Regions from separate parts of the Kitasatospora sp. NBC_00039 genome, predicted to be linked through region 4. Evidence: riboswitches for the same ligand, from Rfam matches in the RefSeq annotation. Region 4 holds a riboswitch; each other region holds the start of a gene.
What was found. A riboswitch is a leader RNA that binds a small molecule or an ion and turns the genes downstream of it on or off. The one in region 4 is predicted to bind cyclic di-AMP.
Positions count from the first base shown of each region.

Region 1: linked by a shared signal. The riboswitch ahead of OG286_RS18255 (M23 family metallopeptidase) and the one ahead of OG286_RS28260 (NlpC/P60 family protein) in region 4 are both predicted to bind cyclic di-AMP.
Region 2: linked by a shared signal. The riboswitch ahead of OG286_RS09060 (beta-glucanase) and the one ahead of OG286_RS28260 (NlpC/P60 family protein) in region 4 are both predicted to bind cyclic di-AMP.
Region 3: linked by a shared signal. The riboswitch ahead of OG286_RS08115 (transglycosylase family protein) and the one ahead of OG286_RS28260 (NlpC/P60 family protein) in region 4 are both predicted to bind cyclic di-AMP.

Region 1 covers NZ_CP108289.1:4,135,487-4,139,842, reverse strand. The annotation lists gene OG286_RS18280 (SpoIIE family protein phosphatase) at 1-76, opposite strand, end outside; tRNA gene OG286_RS18275 (tRNA-Ile) at 262-338, shown strand; gene OG286_RS18270 (TetR/AcrR family transcriptional regulator) at 413-982, opposite strand; gene OG286_RS18265 (alpha/beta fold hydrolase) at 1,152-1,982, opposite strand; gene OG286_RS18260 (YiaA/YiaB family inner membrane protein) at 2,110-2,400, opposite strand; cyclic di-AMP (ydaO/yuaA leader) riboswitch at 2,647-2,805, shown strand; gene OG286_RS18255 (M23 family metallopeptidase) at 2,818-3,678, shown strand; gene OG286_RS18250 (hypothetical protein) at 3,812-4,356, opposite strand, start outside.
Region 2 covers NZ_CP108289.1:2,011,078-2,015,433, forward strand. The annotation lists gene OG286_RS09050 (IclR family transcriptional regulator) at 24-821, shown strand; gene OG286_RS09055 (hypothetical protein) at 1,008-1,574, shown strand; gene OG286_RS09060 (beta-glucanase) at 1,578-2,558, opposite strand; cyclic di-AMP (ydaO/yuaA leader) riboswitch at 2,561-2,674, opposite strand; gene OG286_RS09065 (esterase/lipase family protein) at 2,911-4,296, opposite strand.
Region 3 covers NZ_CP108289.1:1,790,811-1,795,166, reverse strand. The annotation lists gene OG286_RS08125 (LacI family DNA-binding transcriptional regulator) at 1-956, shown strand, start outside; gene OG286_RS08120 (hypothetical protein) at 1,016-1,216, opposite strand; gene OG286_RS08115 (transglycosylase family protein) at 1,449-2,747, opposite strand; cyclic di-AMP (ydaO/yuaA leader) riboswitch at 2,734-2,894, opposite strand; gene OG286_RS08110 (hypothetical protein) at 3,272-4,356, shown strand, end outside.
Region 4 covers NZ_CP108289.1:6,353,918-6,358,273, forward strand. The annotation lists gene OG286_RS28250 (NYN domain-containing protein) at 1-763, shown strand, start outside; gene OG286_RS28255 (NlpC/P60 family protein) at 974-2,017, shown strand; cyclic di-AMP (ydaO/yuaA leader) riboswitch at 2,342-2,496, shown strand; gene OG286_RS28260 (NlpC/P60 family protein) at 2,507-3,646, shown strand; gene OG286_RS28265 (NlpC/P60 family protein) at 3,872-4,356, shown strand, end outside.

The sequences.
Region 1 (4,356 bases), 2.2 Mb from region 4:
TGCGCGCGGTGGGGCTGCTGCGCGGCGTCCGGCTCTCGTCCTCGGACGGGGGAAGCCACGGCGAGGTCAGGTCCATGGGATCCCCGGCCTTTCCGTTGCCTTCTCGGGTGGTCCTTATCGGCCACTCAATTCTTAATACCTTATTTCTTATGCCGGTGAATGGTGACTCGGGCGGTGAGCCCCGCCGGGGCCGGGGCGCGGGACCGGCCGGGACGGATGTGCGGCACCGGGCCCGGGTCGAGTAGGATATGCGATCGGCGAGGGCCTATAGCTCAGACGGTTAGAGCGCTTCCCTGATAAGGAAGAGGCCACAGGTTCAAGTCCTGTTAGGCCCACCACCACGAAGGGCCCGGAGCGATCCCGCTCCGGGCCCTTCGGCGTCCCCGCCGCCCCCTCGCGGGTGCGCGGCGGCTCAGGCCCCGGGCCAGTCGCGGAGGCCGTGGGTCAGCACGGCGATCAGGCGGTCCTGGGTCCCGCCGAGGTCCTCGGCGAGCTGGAACGCGCCGCCGATGGAGAGCGAGGCGAAGCCGTGGGCCACCGAGCGGACGGCGCGGGCGGCGTGGATGGCCTCCGACCCGGAGAGCCCGTACTCGCGCAGCACCGCGATGATCACGCCGACCAGTCGCGTGGCCGCCCGGGTGAGGTCGTCGTCCGGCTGCGGGGCCTGCGGGAGCGCGTTGTAGCGGTGCGGGTGCTCGGTGGCGTACGCGTGGTAGGCGCGCAGGACGGCGGCGACGGCGTCGTCCCCGCCGCGGCCGAGGGCGGCCTCGGCGAGCCGGTCGGCCAACTCCTCGGTGACCCGGACGGCGATCAGCCGCCGCAGTTCGGCCAGGCCGCCGCTGACGTGCTTGTACAGCGAGGGCGTGGCCACGCCGGCCCGCACGGCGACGGCGGCGAGGGTGAGGGCCTCCGGGCCCTGCTCGTCGATGAGGGCGAGGGCGTGGCCGACGACCTGCTCGGGGGTGAGTCCTACTCGGGGCATGGGGGCGGTTCTCCGTGGTTCGGGTTCCGGGCGTCGGGAGGTCCGGCCCGGGCTGCGGCTGCTGGACGTCGGCTGCGGCTCAGGCAGGTGCGGCTCAGGCAGGTGCGGCTCGGGCCGGTACAGCTCAGGCAGGTGCGGCTCGGGCCGGTACAGCTCAGGCAGGTGCGGCTCAGGCGGCCAGCTCGGCGAGGAACGGCAGCAGCGCGTCGGCGGTGGCCTGCGGGTGGTCGGCCATCGGGTAGTGGCCGGCGTCCTCGATCATCACCTTGCGGGCGCGCAGGGCGGCGGCCTGCCGGTCGGCGACCAGCTCCGGCTCGGGGAAGTCGGGGTCCTTGCCGCCCATGACGACCAGCGCCGGGCACTTCACGGCGGCGGTCCAGCCGACGGGCGCGGAGTCCCCGTGGAGCTGCCCGCGGGTGGCGGTCTTGCGGCCGGGCGTCCGCATCGCGGCGACCAGCCCGTCGACGTACGCGTCGAAGTCGGCCGGCTTGGCGGTGGGGTAGGCCATCTTCCGGTGGTAGAGGCCCCACACCGCGGGGGAGTGCACCAGCAGCGTGCCCATCACGGCGAATGTCGCGCGCTGCAGGGCGTTCGGCGGCAGGTTCTCGACGAAGGCGTCCAGCAGGACGATCCCGGCGACCCGCTCGGGTGCGTCCCCGGCGGCCTTGACCACGGTGGCGCCGGTGTACGAGTTGCCGGCGAGGACGGCGCGCTCGATGCCGAGGTGGTCGAGCAGGGCGAGGACGTCGGTGGCGATCGCGGCCGGCGAGTAGTCGTCCCAGGCGATCGAGGACTCGCCGAAGCCGCGCAGGTCCATCGTGATCACCCGGTGGCCGGCGGCGACCAGCAGCGGGCGCAGGTGGCGGTAGGCGGCCCGGCTGTCGAGCATCCCGGGGAGCAGGACGACGGGGGCGCCGTCGCCCTGCTCGGTGTCGTCGTAGGCGAGCCGGCCGCCGGGGACGTCGAGGTACTGGGTGGTGGGGGCGGTGGTGCCGGACATGGGGCCTCCTCGGTCCGCCGGGACGGTCATCGGCGGGTGTGCCGATAGCCATAAAGCTAAGGCTAATAGCCTTAGCCGTCAAGTGGTCGCCGGCGGCCTTGTCCGAAGGGCGGATGGCCGCAGGGCGTCAGACCCCCTCCACCTTGAACGGGTCGTGCTCGGCCAGCAGCTTCTCCAGCCGGGCCTGGTCCACCCGGGTGACGATCTCGTTGGTCTCCTGCTTGTCGCGGATCACCTTGGCCAGGGTGAACGAGGAGGTGACGGTGTAGAGCAGGCCGATCCCGAGGAAGGCCCGGGTCCAGCCGCCCACCGGGAGGTAGGCGATCCCGACCGCGAGGGTGGTGCCGGAGAGCGCGAAGGAGAGCACGGCCTGGATGTAGTACGCGGCCGTGGTGCGGGACTGCATCGGTGCGTTCATGGCGCCAGGATGGCCGCGTCCGACCGGGCCGCACATGAGTAGAAGTACTCAGGTGGGGGGTCGTTCGTTGACGTCCAATCACGTTCGGTAGTGTCAGTTGTCGTCAAACCCCCCAAAACGCCCATCAGATCACGTAGTGTTCCGGACCATGTCCTGCTGCCCCGGACGGATGGCTTGGAATCAGGGGCTCCTAGGATTAACGTTTGATAACGCAGCGCGGTCCGCAACGCCGTACCCAGACGGCACCGTGCGCCGTCGCCTAATCCCACCGACCGGCCTCCGGGCAGGTCAGGGAGCCGGGGAACCACGTTCCTTGGGGTGAATCGGCCGGGCCCAGGCCCAGCCGTAGGAGACCTTCCTGCTCCGAACCCGTCAGCTAACCCGGTAGGCGCGAAGGAAGGAAAGGAGCGCGCCTCCGTGGCGTCGACGCACTCTCCGGCACACCTGCCCGGCTCCCCCGCCGGCACCCAGCTGCTCGACCACCCGTGGCCGCCCGCCCACCCCGGCGAGTACGGCGGGCCCTCCGACGAGGCCGCCCCGCAGGCCGCCGAGGCCAACCGGCACCGGATGCCGCGTCAGACCCGTGGGACCGCGCCACTGCTCGGCGTCACCGCCGTCGCCGCCACCCTGGGCGCCACCGGCTTCGCCTCCGCGACCCCGGCCGCCGCGCCCGCCGTCGAGGCCCCCGACGAGACCCCGGTCGCCCTCGCCGCCGACCCCGGCCTCGCGCTCGCCGCCCGGATCCAGCAGCAGGCCGACAGCCAGCGCACCGCCGCCGATGAGACCGCCCGGCTCGAGGCCGCCAAGGAGGCCGAGGCCAAGCGTGCCGCGCAGCAGCAGGAGGCCAAGCGGGCCGCCGAGGAGGCCGAGAAGGCCAAGCTCGCCGCCATCAACCTGCCGGTGCGCGACTACAACCTCTCCGCCCACTACGGCCAGAGCGCCTCGTACTGGGCCCACCTGCACACCGGCCTGGACTTCGCCGCGGACACCGGCACCCCCGTCTACGCGGTCGGCCAGGGCACCGTCACCTCGGCCGGCTGGGCCGGCTCCTACGGATACCGGATCGTCGAGACGCTGCCCGACGGCACCGAGATCTGGTACTGCCACCTCTCCTCGATCATCAAGGGCTCCGGCAAGGTCGTCCCCGGCCAGCAGCTCGGCAAGGTCGGCGCCACCGGAAACGTCACCGGCCCGCACCTGCACCTGGAGGTGCGCCCCGGCGGCGGCGCCCCGGTCGACCCGGAGACCTGGTTCGAGCAGCGCGGCATCACCCCCTGAGGCACCGCGTCCCCTGAGGCGCCACACCGCCTGAGGCATCGCACCGCCTGGGACACCGCACCGCCTGGGACACCGCACCACCTGACGCACCGCGAGGAAAGGGCGCCCCCGGTCCGGGGCGCCCTTTCGCGTCTCACTCCGCCGGCAGCTGCGCCAGGTAGGCGTCGATCTCCTCCTGGCCCGGCTCCGGCGCGAGGTCCGGGAACTCCGCCACCAGCAGCCGCGGAAGCCCCGGCACCGTCCACTCGCCGATCAGGTCCAGCGCCGCCTCGGCCGCCGCCTCCTCGAACGCCCCGAAGTCCCCGGCCAGCTCGTCCGGCATCGGGCGCCCCAGCGCCGTCAGCTCCGCCAGATTGCGGTAGCTGCGCCGCATCAGGCCCTGCTCCAGCAGCAGCCGGGCACCGTCCGTGGCCATCCCGACCGAGAGCACCCGGGCCGCGCCCCAGCCGTCCTCGTCCAGCTCGTCCAGCCACCCGGCCGCCGCCAGCGCCTCGAACGCGGCCCGCCGGTCCTCCTCCGCCAGCTCCCGGAACGCCGCCAGCCACTCCCGCACCGCCGCCTCGTCGGCGACGTCCACGTCGTGCGCGCACAGCAGCACCGTGTACAGCCGGGGCCAGGTCACCAGGTCGGCCCGGCGCAGCAGCCCGGCCGCCACCTCGCCCTGCCACTCGGCCTCCG
Region 2 (4,356 bases), 4.3 Mb from region 4:
CCCCGACATCGAAGGGAACGCCGGTGGTTGCGACCCCCGACACAGCATCGACGACGGGCACGGACCGCGCGAGCGGCGGTGTGCAGTCCGTCGAGCGCGCCTTCCAGCTGCTGGAGGCGCTGGCCGACTCCGGCGGCGTGGCGACGCTCAGCGAGCTCTCCACCACCTCCGGGCTTCCGATGCCCACCATCCACCGACTGGTTCGTACCCTCGTCCAGCAGGGCTATGTGCGCCAGGACACCGCGCGTCGCTACACCCTCGGGCCGCGGCTGATCCGGCTCGGCGAGACGGCCGGCCGGCTGCTCGGCAGCTGGGCCCGCCCCTACCTGGCCGAGCTGATGGAGGCCACCGGCGAGACGGCCAACCTGGCCGTGCTGGAGGGTGGCGAGGTGGTCTACGTCGGGCAGGTGCAGTCGCGGCGCTCGATGCGGATGTTCACCGAGGTCGGCCGCCGGGTGCAGCCGCACTGCACCGGGGTCGGCAAGGCCCTGCTGGCCCAGCTGCCCGAGGCCGAGGCGCGCGCCGTCCTGGGCCCCAACCCGCTGCCCGCCCACACCGAGTTCACGGTGACCGACCCGCAGGAGCTGCTGGACCAACTGGCCGAGGCGCGCGAGCGCGGCTACGTGGTGGACGACCAGGAGCAGGAGATCGGGGTGCGCTGCATCGCCCTCGCTGTGCCTGGCGCGCCGACCCCGACGGCGCTCTCGGTCTCCGGCCCGGAGGCCCGGATCCGGGCACTGGAGGAGCAGGCCGGCGCGGCCTCCCTGGTGCCGGTGATGCACCACATCGCGGCCCGGCTGGGGCAGGTCCTGGCCCCCTGACGCGACATCACCGGGGCTTTCGCGCACGGGAGGTCGGCCCGGCCGTCTTCCCGTGGAAGCGTTCGCCCGTTCGAGCGGCCCGAGGGCGGGTTACCCCGGCCGCGGCGGACCGGTCGGTCACGCTGGGTGCGGACGCGCCCCGCGACGGTGCGGGGCGCCGGAACGCAGAGGGCAGGGTGAGCGGCGATGTCGCACAGTGGGTCCGTACGGGGTTTCTTCGGCAGGTCACTGACAGTGGGGTGCGCGCTGGCGGCGCTGGCCGCCGGGCCCGCGTGGGCGTGTCCGGGCGCCGGCCCGGAGCCCGGGGGCGATCCGGCGGCGGAGGTCGCGGCACCCGGCGGGCCCGCGACCTCCGACTCCGACCTGAAGGTGCTCCGCATCAACCCGGACGCCGCCGCACCCGGCGGCACCACCACGGTGCACGCCCGCGTCCTCAACACCGGCCCGGACCGGACCGCCTCGCCGTTCACCGTGGTGATCACCCTGCCCGGGGGCGTGACGCCCGAGGGCCCGTTCCTCCCGGAGAACTGCTACGCGTTCCAGAACGGCCACCGGGTGCGCTGCACCTTCCCGGCCGGGCTGGCGAGGTTCCGGACCGCGACGGCACTGATCCCGGTCCGGATCGCCACCGCCGTCCCGGCCCCCAGTACGTTGGCCGGGGGCTGGGTGGCGGTGCGCAGTGACGACGACCGGAACGAGGCGAACAACAAGCGGCCGTTCGAGATCCGGGTCGTACAGACCGCCATGCCGTAGCTCCTAGCGGTACACCCGGACGTAGTCCGCGGCGAAGGTGATCGGAGCCGTGCCCTGCGGCGCGGGGTGGTACTGCCCCGCGCTCAGGGACAGGTTGAGGATCGGGTACGCCGACCAGTCGGCGCCGACGCCCTTGCCGTCCGAGAAGACCTTGGTGCCGTTGACGTACCAGTCGACCGAGCCGGCCCCGCAGTGTGTGCCGATGGTGACCCAGCCGCCCTTCGTGATCGCCTTGGCGTCCGTGTAGTACAGGTTGCCCGGGTTGATGTGGTTGGTCAGCTCCAGCAGGTTCGGGTTGTCGGGGTGGTACTCGAAGGAGTCGATCTCCCCGTGGGTGCCGCTGGTGCCGTTCCACGTCCAGAGCGCCGGCCAGGCGCCGGTGCCGGCCGGGAGCTTGACCCGGGTCTCGATGTAGTCGCCGGTCTTCACCTTGAAGCCCTCGCTGGAGTACTCGGTGGTGAGCAGCCCGGTGTCCCAGGCCTGCTTGCCGTTCTCCAGCGTGTGCGTGCCCGGCCTGGCGGTGAAGGTGGCGACGCCGCCGGAGACGATGACGTTGTTCCTGTTCAGCCAGTCGAGCTTGTTGTCGTTCGGATTGTGATCGCCGTATTGGTAGGAGCTGCTCCTGTCGGCGGTCCAGCGGGAGCCCAGGGCGAGGCTGTTGAAGTCTTCTGACCAGGTGAGCTTCTTGCCCGCGACGGGCGCGCCGGTGGCGGGGGCGGTGCTGGTGACGCTCAGCGAGGGGGTCGCCGTGGGGGCGGGCGGCGGCGAGGGGGCGGCGGACCTGCCCGCGACCATGGTGGCCGGGCCGAGCTTGTCCTGGGTGACGGTCGGCGCGGCGGCCGCCTGGGCCCCGCTCACCGCCGGGGCACCGAGCAGTCCGGCACCGCTGACGGCGAGCGTGCCGGTGACGGCGAAGGCGGCGTTGCGGCCGCGGTGGGTGGGGCGGGCATGGCGCGGCGCGCTGCGCCGGGCACGCTTCTGCATGACAGTCTCCTCTGCGACGCCTGCGAGGTGAGCTGTCGGGTTCGGGCTGAGGTTGCCCGGCCGCCTGTGAAGCGGCTTCACCCCTAGCCTCGGCCCGGGCGCGGGGAGCGCACGGGCCGGGCACTGACCTGGGTCCCCCGCTCCCGTCCGCTGTGGTGCTCGGTTGCCGGCCGGCGGGTGGACAGGACTCGGCGTCCCGACGGCGGAGATCCGCGAAGCGGACGTCCTGTGCAGGCTAGGCAGGCCCCCCGGGGGCCGACAACTCGACGAGGGGTGTTCTCGCGCGGCGCACAGTGAAGTCGATCAACGACGGTACGGGGGCTCGGCCGGTGCGGGCCGGCCGGTCAGCCGGTCAGCCGAGCCAGCCGTCCACCTGGCTCATCGCGTCCGGGGACCAGGCCAGCTCCAGGTGGTTGAGCCCGGTGAGCAGCCGGGTGCCGCCGACCGTGCCGACCCCGGTGGTGTCCAGGGCGCTGCGGGTGAGGACGATGCCGTCGCTGGGCCCGCGGTTCTCGTTGAGCACGCCCGGGATGTCGGCCGAGCCGCCGGCCAGCAGGTAGGTGCGGACCGCCGCCGGGACGCCCGCCTGCTGGAGCGGCCCGATCAGCGAGCCGGCGTCGATGGCCGCCTGGATGCCCTGGCCGGAGGTGTAGTAGCCCTGGCCGCCGTAGTAGGTCGTCCACCAGTCCTGGGCGGAGCCGTCCACCCCGTAGGTGGCGTCCCAGCGGGCGAGCAGCTGGCGCTGGCCCGGGTAGCAGTCGTACCCGCCACTGGGCAGCACCCCGAGGCAGGGCTGGGCGGTGGAAGTGCCGTAGCAGGCCATGGACAGGTGCGGAGACGGCACGTTGGCGGTGCCGCCACAGGCCGGCCAGGTGGCCAGCGAGAACGCCCAGCCGTGCGCGTACACGTAGTCCAGGCCGCCGTTCGGCCCGCCGAGGGTGACCAGACGGCGGACGTCACCCGCGTACGCCCGGCCCCAGGACGGACGCACCGAGGACACGTACGCGCGGGCCGCGACCTCGCCCTTGCTCCACGCGACCACGTCCACCTGGGGCACCCCGAGCCGGGCGCGGATCAGGGCGATCGCGTCGCCGACGGCCTGCGCCTGGAGCAGGTTGTCGCCCTGCTTGTGGGCGAACCCGATCGCGAAGACGCGGCGGCCGGTGCCGGCGAGGTACCGGGCGAGCCCGGTGGAGGGGCAGGCGGACGCGCCGCAGGTGCCGCTCTCGCTCGGGTCGGCCCAGGCGCGGTCCGCGTTGTCGTTGGCGCCGTGGACGAGCAGGACGGGGGTGGCACGGCTGCCGGTGTCCCAGCCGGCGGCGGAGTAGAGCAGGAAACGCCCGGAGTAGGGCTGGCGGACGCCGCCGAAGTAGGTGAGGCGGGCGCCGTCCTGGTCACCGCGCCCGCCGGGCGGGTACTGCTCGGCGCGGAAGCCGGTGGTGGTGTCCAGATAGCGCTCGACCTTGGCCCAGCCGTTGCCGGGGGCGGGGAAGGCGGCCTCCAGGGTGAGGGACGCGGTGGCGGGGGCGGCGGTGGCCGCCGATGCGGGTGGGGGCGCGGCGAGGAGGAGGGCGGCGAGGGTGAGGGCGGCGGTGAGGGCGGCGGTAAGGGCGGCGGTGAGGGCGGCGGTGAGGGCGGCGGTGAGGGCGGCGGACAAACGACGGGCGGTGGGGCGCGGGGCGGTGGGCGGTCGTCTGTCGGACGGGCGTCCGGTGGTGAGGCGCGAGGTGGCGGGCATCGGCGGCTCCCTGGTCGGGCCGGTGGGCCGTAGGGCGGGCTGGGGCAGGCCCACGTCCCG
Region 3 (4,356 bases), 4.6 Mb from region 4:
GCGTACTCAACGGCAAGGCGAACGTCTCCGCCACCACCCGGCAGACCGTGCTGGCGGCGCTGGACGTGCTCGGCTACGAGCGGCCGACCCGGCTGCGCCAGCGCAGTGCGGGCCTGATCGGGCTTATCACGCCGGAGCTGAGCAACCCGATCTTCCCCGCGCTCGCGCAGGTGATCGAGCAGGTGCTGAGCCGGCACGGCTTCACGCCGGTGCTCTGCACCCAGACGCCCGGCGGCTCCACCGAGGACGAACTGGTGGAGATGCTCGTCGACCGGGGCGTGGCGGGCATCGTCTTCGTCTCCGGCCTGCACGCGGACACCACCGCCGACCACGACCGGTACGCCCGGCTGACCGGCCGGCAGGTGCCGTTCGTACTGATCAACGGCTTCAGCGAGAAGATCGACGCGCCGTTCATCTCGCCGGACGACCGGGCCGCGATGTGGATGGCCGTCCAGCACCTGACCGAACTCGGCCACGAGCGGATCGGCCTGGCCGTCGGGCAGCGCCGGTACGTGCCGGTGCTGCGGAAGATCGAGGGCTTCACGGCGGCCATGCGCGAGGTGCTCGGCAAGACGCAGGAGGAGGCCGAGGCGCTCGTCCACCACACGCTGTTCAGCGTGGAGGGCGGGCATGCGGCGGCCGGCGCGCTGCTCGACAAGGGCTGCACGGCGATCGTCTGCGGCAGCGACATGATGGCGCTCGGCGCGATCCGCGCGGTGCGCCAGCGCGGGCTCCTGGTGCCGCACGACGTCTCGGTGGTCGGCTTCGACGACTCGCCGTTGATAGCGTTCACCGAGCCGCCGCTGACCACCATCCGCCAGCCGGTCGAGGCGATGGCCACCGCGGCCGTCGACGCCCTGCTGGAGGAGGTGGGCGGGGACGCCGCCCAGCGCGGGGAGTTCATGTTCCAGCCGGAGCTGGTGATGCGCGGCTCCACGGGCGCCGGCGCCCGCTGAAGGACAACGACCGGGGCCCGGAGAGCGGATTGCTCTCCGGGCCCCGGTCGTTGCGTTGTTCAGCCGTCCTGGGCGATCGGGCGGTCCGGGCTCACCCGCCGGTCGTCGGCGGCGTCGCCGGTCCGGGTCTCCGTGCGCCGGCCCCGGGCCAGGTAGTCGCGCAGGACCAGCTCGACGGCGTCCTGCGGGTTCTTGGTACCGGCGAGCATCATCACGTCGATGGCGAGATTGGCGTCGAGCGTGACGGTGATCTGGGCCATGGAGACTCCTTCTCGGGTGCGAAGCAGCAGCATGCCCGCTGCGCGCCGATTCCACCACGGTCTTCGCCACCCCGCTCGCCGCCGTCGGCGGGCAGGCCCGGGGCGTGTCCGACGATTCGCGTCGCACGCCCGGCGGGAACGGTCGGACACGGCGCAGCCCCCGGGGAGGAGCGACCGGACTCTCCCCGGGGGCTGCGGCGTACCGGTGCGGCTCGGGAGCCGCACCTGCGGGTCAGACCCGGCCGGCGAAGTCCGGGGCCCAGTTGGCGATGGTCTGGGTGCGCACGCCCGAGCTCGGGTTGGCGGCCTCGACGTACTTGCCGTCGCCGATGTAGAGCGCGACGTGGTACACGCCGGAGTCCTGGCCGTTGTTGGACCAGAACAGCAGGTCGCCCGGCTTGAGGGCGTCCAGCGAGACGTGGGTGGAGGCGGCGGCCTGGTCGGCGGCGACGCGCGGCACGGAGATGCCCGCGGCGCGCAGCGCGGCCTGGGTCAGGCCGGAGCAGTCCCAGCCGCCGTTGCCGGTGCCGCCGTAGACGTACGCCTGACCGACCTTCGACTCGGCGAAGGCGACCGCGGCGGCCATGCTGCCGGTGGCGGCCTGCGCGGGCGCCTGGGTGCCGGCCTGGGCGGCCGGGGCCTGCGCGGCCGGGGCCTGCGCGGCCGGCTTGGCGGCGGTGGTGCCGGCGGCGGCCTGGCCGGAGTTGCCGGAGGAGCGGTTGAACCAGTCGAAGTTCTTGCCGGACTCGTCCGAGGCCTGGTCCTTGGCGCGGTCACCGAAGGTCAGGTGCTGGCCCGGGTAGATGACGTGCGGGCCGTCGGTCAGGGTGGAGCGGTTGAGCTCGTACAGCCGCTCCCAGCCGCCCTGGACGTGGTTCTTGTCGGCGATCGAGGCGAGCCAGTCGCCGGCGACCACGGTGTAGTCGTTGGAGGCGGCCTTGTCCTGCCACTTCTGCGACCAGTTGTGGCCGCCCTGCGGCTTGGCGGAGTCGGTGGAGGCCGGGGCCTGGTCGGCCTTCGGCGCGGCCGGCTTGGCGGCGGCCTGGGGCTGCGCCTGGGCGGCCGGCTTGGCGGCCGGGGCCGGGGTCTGCGCGGCGGGCTTGGCGGCGGTGGTGGTGTCGACGGCGGCGGGGGTGCCGCCCTTGGTCAGACCGGCCTGGACGGAGCAGACGGGCCAGGCGCCGGGGCCCTGGACGGCGAGCACCTTCTCGGCGATCGCGATCTGCTGGTCCTTGGTGGCGAGGTCGGCGCGGGCCGCGTACGCGGTGCCACCGAACGCGGCCCAGGTGCTGTTGGTGAACTGGAGGCCGCCGTAGAAGCCGTTGCCGGTGTTGATGCTCCAGTTGCCGGTGCTCTCGCACTGGGCGACCTTGTCCCAGGTGGCGACGGAGGCGGCGGAGGCGGTGCCGGTGGTCAGGCAGGGGACGGTGAGGCCGATGCCGACGACGCCGAGGGTGGCGATCGCGCGACGGGTACGGCCGGACAGGCGGGTGCCGTTGGTGGGCAGCATGAAGATGCGGTCCTCTCCCACGCCTGCGAGGTGAGCTGTCGGATTCGGGCTGGAGTTGCCCGGCCGCGCTGTGGACGCGGCTTCACCCCTAGCCCTGAACCGGTACGCGGACCGGTCCGGGGCGACTTACCTGTGGTTCCCCCGCTCCTGCCGTGGTGCGTTTCTGCGCTGCCAGCGCACCCGACGGCAGGACTCGGCGTTGCGGATGAGCTGGGTCCGTGTGGCCACGAACGGGGAGCACGTTAAGCAGACTTAAGTTCAAACCGCAAACATGTGTGATGCTCGTCACGGTTTGCGGAACGCGCGCCGTATGGCTGTCCATCATGATCAGAAATGACCGTTTTCGCGCAACGCCCGTCGGGGTCAACGCAACTGCCTATGCTTCAGAGGGTCAGGACTGACGCGGCCGTCTGGGGGAGGGCTACGCAACGATGGCCATGGACGAGGAGCCGGACGCCGGTCGGCCGGCGGAAGAGCGTCGCCGGGTGTACCGCGGGGCAAAACGGCGCAGACCGGACATCCCGCCCGCTGGCCCCCGAACTCCCGTGCGCCGCCGGACGATGCTGCGCTGGCTCGCCGTCGGCACGGTGTTCGCGGCGGTCAGCGGCGAGGAGATCCTGCGCCGCTCGCTGGGCGGCCCGGAGGCGGCGGGGACGCACCCGGACGGGACGGGCCCGGGCACGGTGGGGACGGACCCGGACGCGGCAGGGATGGACCACGGGGCGCCGCCTCCCGCCGGCACCCCGGACGGCACCCCCGCCGCACCCGGGCAGCCCGCCGCGGTGCCCACCGTCGACCAGGGCGGCCGCCGCTGGTCCGACCCGGCCGGCTGGGGCGGCAGGACACCAGGCCCGCAGAGCGCCGTCCGGATCACCGACAAGGTGCTGCTCGACACCGACGCCACCGTTGCCTCGCTGCTGGTCGAGCCGTCGGGCACGCTCACCTTCGCCGCCGACCGCACCGTCACCCTCGCCTCGGCGGGCAACGTGGAGGTCCGCGGCATCCTCGCCCTCGCCCCCGACGGCGCCGCCGTGCACACCCTGCGCTTCCCGGCCGTCGACGAGAAGCGGTTCCAGGGCGACGGCATGAAGGTGGTCGACACCGACGTCGGCCTCTGGGTCACCGGCGCCGGGTACCTGCGGCTGGACGGCGCCGCCAGGACGGCCTGGGTCCGCGCCGCCGGCGAGCTGCGGGCCGGCGACACCAGCGTCACCCTGGCCGCCCCGCCCGCCGGTTGGCAGCCCGGCGACGAACTCGCCGTCACCCCGACCGGCCCGCCGGACGAGGACGGCTTCTCCACCCGCTACGACCTCGTCCCCGTCCGGTCCGTCAGCGGATCCACCGTCACCCTGGGGGCACCGCTGAAGTACGCCCACCCGCGGGTGTCGGCCGGAGGGGGCGTCACGGTCGGTGCGGAGGTGCTCAACCTGACCCGCAGCGTCCGGGTCGAGGGCAGCGCCGCGGGCCGGGCGCACGTCCACGTCACCAGCTCCCGCCGGGCGGACGTCCGGCACGCCGCCCTGCGCTGGGTCGGCCCGCGCGCCGAGACCAAGGAGACCTGGAAGGGACCGGACGGCGCCGCGCCGGTCACCGCCCCCGTCCTCGGCCGGTACGGGCTCCACTTCCACCT
Region 4 (4,356 bases):
CCGCCGGGCCCAGGCCGAGACCCGCCGGCTCAGCGCCGAACTGGAGGCGCTGAAGACGCAGTCGGGAGCCGAGCGCAGCGCGGCCGAGAACGAGGCGCGCCGGCTGCGGCACCGGATCTCGGAGCTGGAGAACGCCGCCGAGCAGGGCCGCCGGTCGGCCCGTGAGGGGCGCAGCGTCGAGGACATGCGGCTGCGGTTGCTGCTGGACACCGTGCTGCAGTCGGCGCAGGGCCTCCAGCGGGAGCTGGCCCTGCCGGTCTCCCAGATCCGGCCGGCCGACCTGGTGGAGGCGGTGGTGCCGGGTGCGGCCTCGCCGCACGACGTGGCCCGGCGCGGGCTGGCCGAGGACGATCCGGCGCTGCTGGACCAGCTGCTGGCGATCCCGCAGGTCCATCTGGTGGTGGACGGCTACAACGTGACCAAGACCGGCTATCCGGCGCTGCCGCTGGAGCAGCAGCGGATCCGGCTGCTGGGCGGGCTGGCGATGCTGGCGCAGCGCACCCAGGCGGAGGTCACCTGTGTGTTCGACGGCCAGGACCTGGACGTACCGGTGATCATGGCGCCGCCGCGCGGGGTCCGGGTGCGGTTCAGCCGGACCGGGGAGACGGCGGACGAGCTGATCAGACGCCTGGTGCGGGCCGAGCCCCAGGGCCGGCCGGTGGTCGTGGTCTCCACCGACCGGGAGGTTGCGGAGGGCGTGCGCAAGGCTGGTGCGCGCCCTGTCGCCTCGGTGCTGCTGCTGAACCGGCTGGCCCGGCCGTAGGCTGTCCCGGGCCCCACCGGACGGGGTGACGCCTGGTCAGAGCCGGGCTTGCGATGCTGTGGCGATCTCGTGAAGTCATGGCGGCGGGGCGGAGTTCACGCCAACGGGGGAGTGGCGCAAAGCCTGGATCTTCACTAGGGTCTGGCGTCAAACCTATTTTCCGGATTCTCACTCGATTGGGTGAGTCCGTAAAAAGAAGGAGCCGGTCACTTGGCCTCCCACCGCCGTCCCAAGCAGCCGAGCCGCGCGCGGGTCTCCGTGCTCACCGCTGCCGCGGCGACCGCGGTCGCCCTCTCCGCCCAGGTCGCCGCCCACGCCGCGCCGACCCCGTCCCCCAAGAAGGAGGACGTGAAGGCGCAGATCGACCAGCTCCAGGAGGAGGCCGAGCAGGCGACCGAGAAGTACAACGGCGCCAAGGAGCGGGCCGACCAGCTCCGCAAGCAGGCCGACCAGCTCCAGGACCAGGTGGCGCGCGGCCAGGACCAGATGACCCAGCTTCAGGGCGGGCTGGCCGCGGTGGCCGGCGAGCAGTACCGCACCGGTGGCATCGACCCGTCCGTGCAGCTGATGCTCTCCTCCGACCCGTCCGGCTACCTGGACAAGGCCTCCAGCGTGCAGCAGGCCAGCTCCAGCCAGGCCGACGCGCTCAAGGGCCTCCAGGACCAGCAGCGCCGGCTGGACCAGCAGAAGACCGAGGCCGCCGCGATCCTCGCCTCGCTGGACACCACGACCAAGGACCTGAACCAGTCCAAGGCCGAGGTCAACAAGAAGCTGAAGGAGGCCCAGGACCTGCTGAACTCGCTGAGTGCGGCGGACCGGGCCGCGCTGAAGGCCGCCCAGCAGCAGGACGACCGGGCCTCGCGCGGTAGCGAGCGTGCCGACCTCGGCAGCCTGCCGCAGGCCTCCGGTCTCGCCGGGGCGGCCGTCTCCAACGCGATGAGCAAGCAGGGCTCGCCGTACGTCTGGAGCGCCACCGGGCCGAACAGCTTCGACTGCTCCGGCCTGATGGTCTGGGCGTACGGGAAGGCCGGCGTCTCGCTGCCGCGCACCTCGCAGGCGCAGGCCAACTACGGCTCGCGGGTGCCCTCGCTCGCCGAGGCCCAGCCGGGTGACCTGATCATCTACCGCGACGACCGCAGCCACGTCGGGATGTACATCGGCAACGGCATGGTGGTGCACGCGCCGCACACCGGCGATGTGGTGAAGGTGATGAAGGCCGACGCGATGAAGATCAACACCATCCGCCGGGTCTGACGGACCGACACGCCCAGGGGCCGGGATCCGGCCCTGTGATCCGCGCCACCTCCGAGCGGGGGTGGCGTCGGCGTTCCCGGCCGTATGTGAGAAATGATCAGCTCCGCGTAGGTTGCTGGTCACACCCGGTCATATTCACAAATGAACTTGGGTATTCTTCCGTCTTTTTTCTGACAAGGATTTGAACGGATCACGGTTCTGTTACTAGGGTCGTGCCTCGAACCACCGCACAGTCGATCACCCAGCCTGGGTGGCGGCGGGGGTTTACCGCCGAGTTCGTGAAGCAGCGGGACGGGTCGCAGACCGGTCCGACGGGGAGCCCAGCAGTCGGGGGCGCTGTGGAGCGGAGCCGGGGAACCATGTTCCTCCGGGGTGAATCGGCGCCAGGTCGGCCGCTGGAACGGCCGGTGAGGCGTCGTAGGGCACGCTTCCGGCCCGAACCCGTCAGCTCACCCGGTAGGCGGGCGTTGGAAGAAGGAGTCCGCCTTCGTGGCGTCCCATCGTCGTCCCAAGCCTGCCGGCCGCGCCCGGGTCTCGATCCTGACCGGTGTCGCCGCCGCTGCCGTCGCCCTCTCTGCGCAGTCCGGCGCCCACGCCGACCCGACGCCGACCAAGGACCAGGTCAAGGAGCAGGTCGACCAGCTCAACGAGCAGGCCGAGCAGGCGACCGAGAAGTACAACGGCGCCCAGGCCAAGCAGCAGGAGCTGCAGAAGCAGGTCGGCGAGCTCCAGGACCAGGTGGCCCGTCAGCAGGCCTCGGTGACCGAGGCCCAGGGCGGCCTCGCCGAGATCGCCGGCGAGCAGTACCGCAACGGCGGCATATCGTCGACCGTCCAGCTGATGCTCTCGTCCAGCCCGGACAACTTCCTGAACCAGGCTGGTGCGCTGACCCAGGCCAGCAGCACCCAGTCCGGTGCGCTGAAGGACCTCCAGGAGCAGCAGCGCAAGCTCGACCAGGACCGCAACGAGGCCCAGGCCAAGCTCGGCGAGCTGGAGACCACCACCCAGCAGCTGAAGGCCTCCAAGGAGGAGGTCCAGGGCAAGCTGGCCAAGGCCCAGGACCTGCTCAACACGCTGACCGAGCAGGAGCGCCAGGCGCTGCGCGCGGCCGAGGAGAAGGCCGCCGCCGAGGCGAAGGCCAAGGCGGACGCCGCCAAGGCCGAGGCGAAGGCCAAGGCCGACGCCGACCGCGCCTCCCGCGACAACAGCCGCACCGACCTCGGTGCGTCGTCCTCGGCGCCGGCCGCCGCCAAGCCCGCCGCGCCGGCCGCCAACGGCTCGCGCGCCGCCGCCGCGATCGCCGCCGCGGAGAGCAAGCTCGGTTCGCCGTACGTCTACGGCGCCACCGGCCCGAGCTCCTTCGACTGCTCCGGCCTCACCGGCTGGGCCTATGCGCAGGCGGGCGTCTCGCTGCCGCGCACCTCGCAGCAGCAGGCCGGTTACGGGACCAACGTCGGCACCAACATCGCCAACGCCCAGCCCGGCGACCTGATCATCTACCGTGCCGACGCCAGCCACGTCGCCCTGTACGTGGGCGGCGGCCAGGTCATCCACGCGCCGAAGCCCGGCGCGGTGGTCCGGTACGAGACCGCCACCATGCTGCCGATCTCCGCCATCGTGCGCGTCTGATCCGCATCGGCCCCGACAGGCCCGGCCTCCCCTCGTGGGAGGCCGGGCCTGCGGCTTTTCCGGCGGCTCGGGCAGATGTCCGATTGAGGGTCAAATATTTGGGTTGGGAGGGGTTTGGACTCGATCGCCCGGACTCGCTAACGTCTGCCACCGGACTCCCGCTCACGAGCCGCCCGCCCCCGGTGCGGCGGCGGGGCCGGGCCGCAGGATTGGAGCCACCGTCGCATGGCCGTGCACCGCCGTTCCCCGCTGTCAGGAGCGCACGCGCTCGCCCGTGCGCTGGTGCTGACAGCGGCGGCCACCACCGTGCTCGGCATGGCCGGTGACGGCACCGCCCAGGCCGCGCCGGGCCCGCCGGACACGCCCTCCAGCCGCACGGACGTCAAGACGCAGGTCGAGCAGCTCTACGACGAGGCCGAGCAGGCCTCGGAGAAGCACAACGCGGCGCTCGACGCCCAGCAGCGGCTCCAGCACGAGACCGGCACCCTCCAGCAGCAGGTCGCCGTCGCCCAGGACGAGCTCAACCAGCTGCGCGGCGACCTCGCCACCGTGGCCGGCGCCGAGTACCGCGGCGGCGGCATGGCGCAGACCGTCCAGCTGATGCTCTCCACCGACCCCGAGGGCTACCTCTCCCGGGCCCGCAGTCTGGACCAGGCGGCCGAGCGGCAGAACGAGACGCTGCACGAGGTGGTGGCCCGTCAGCGCCGGCT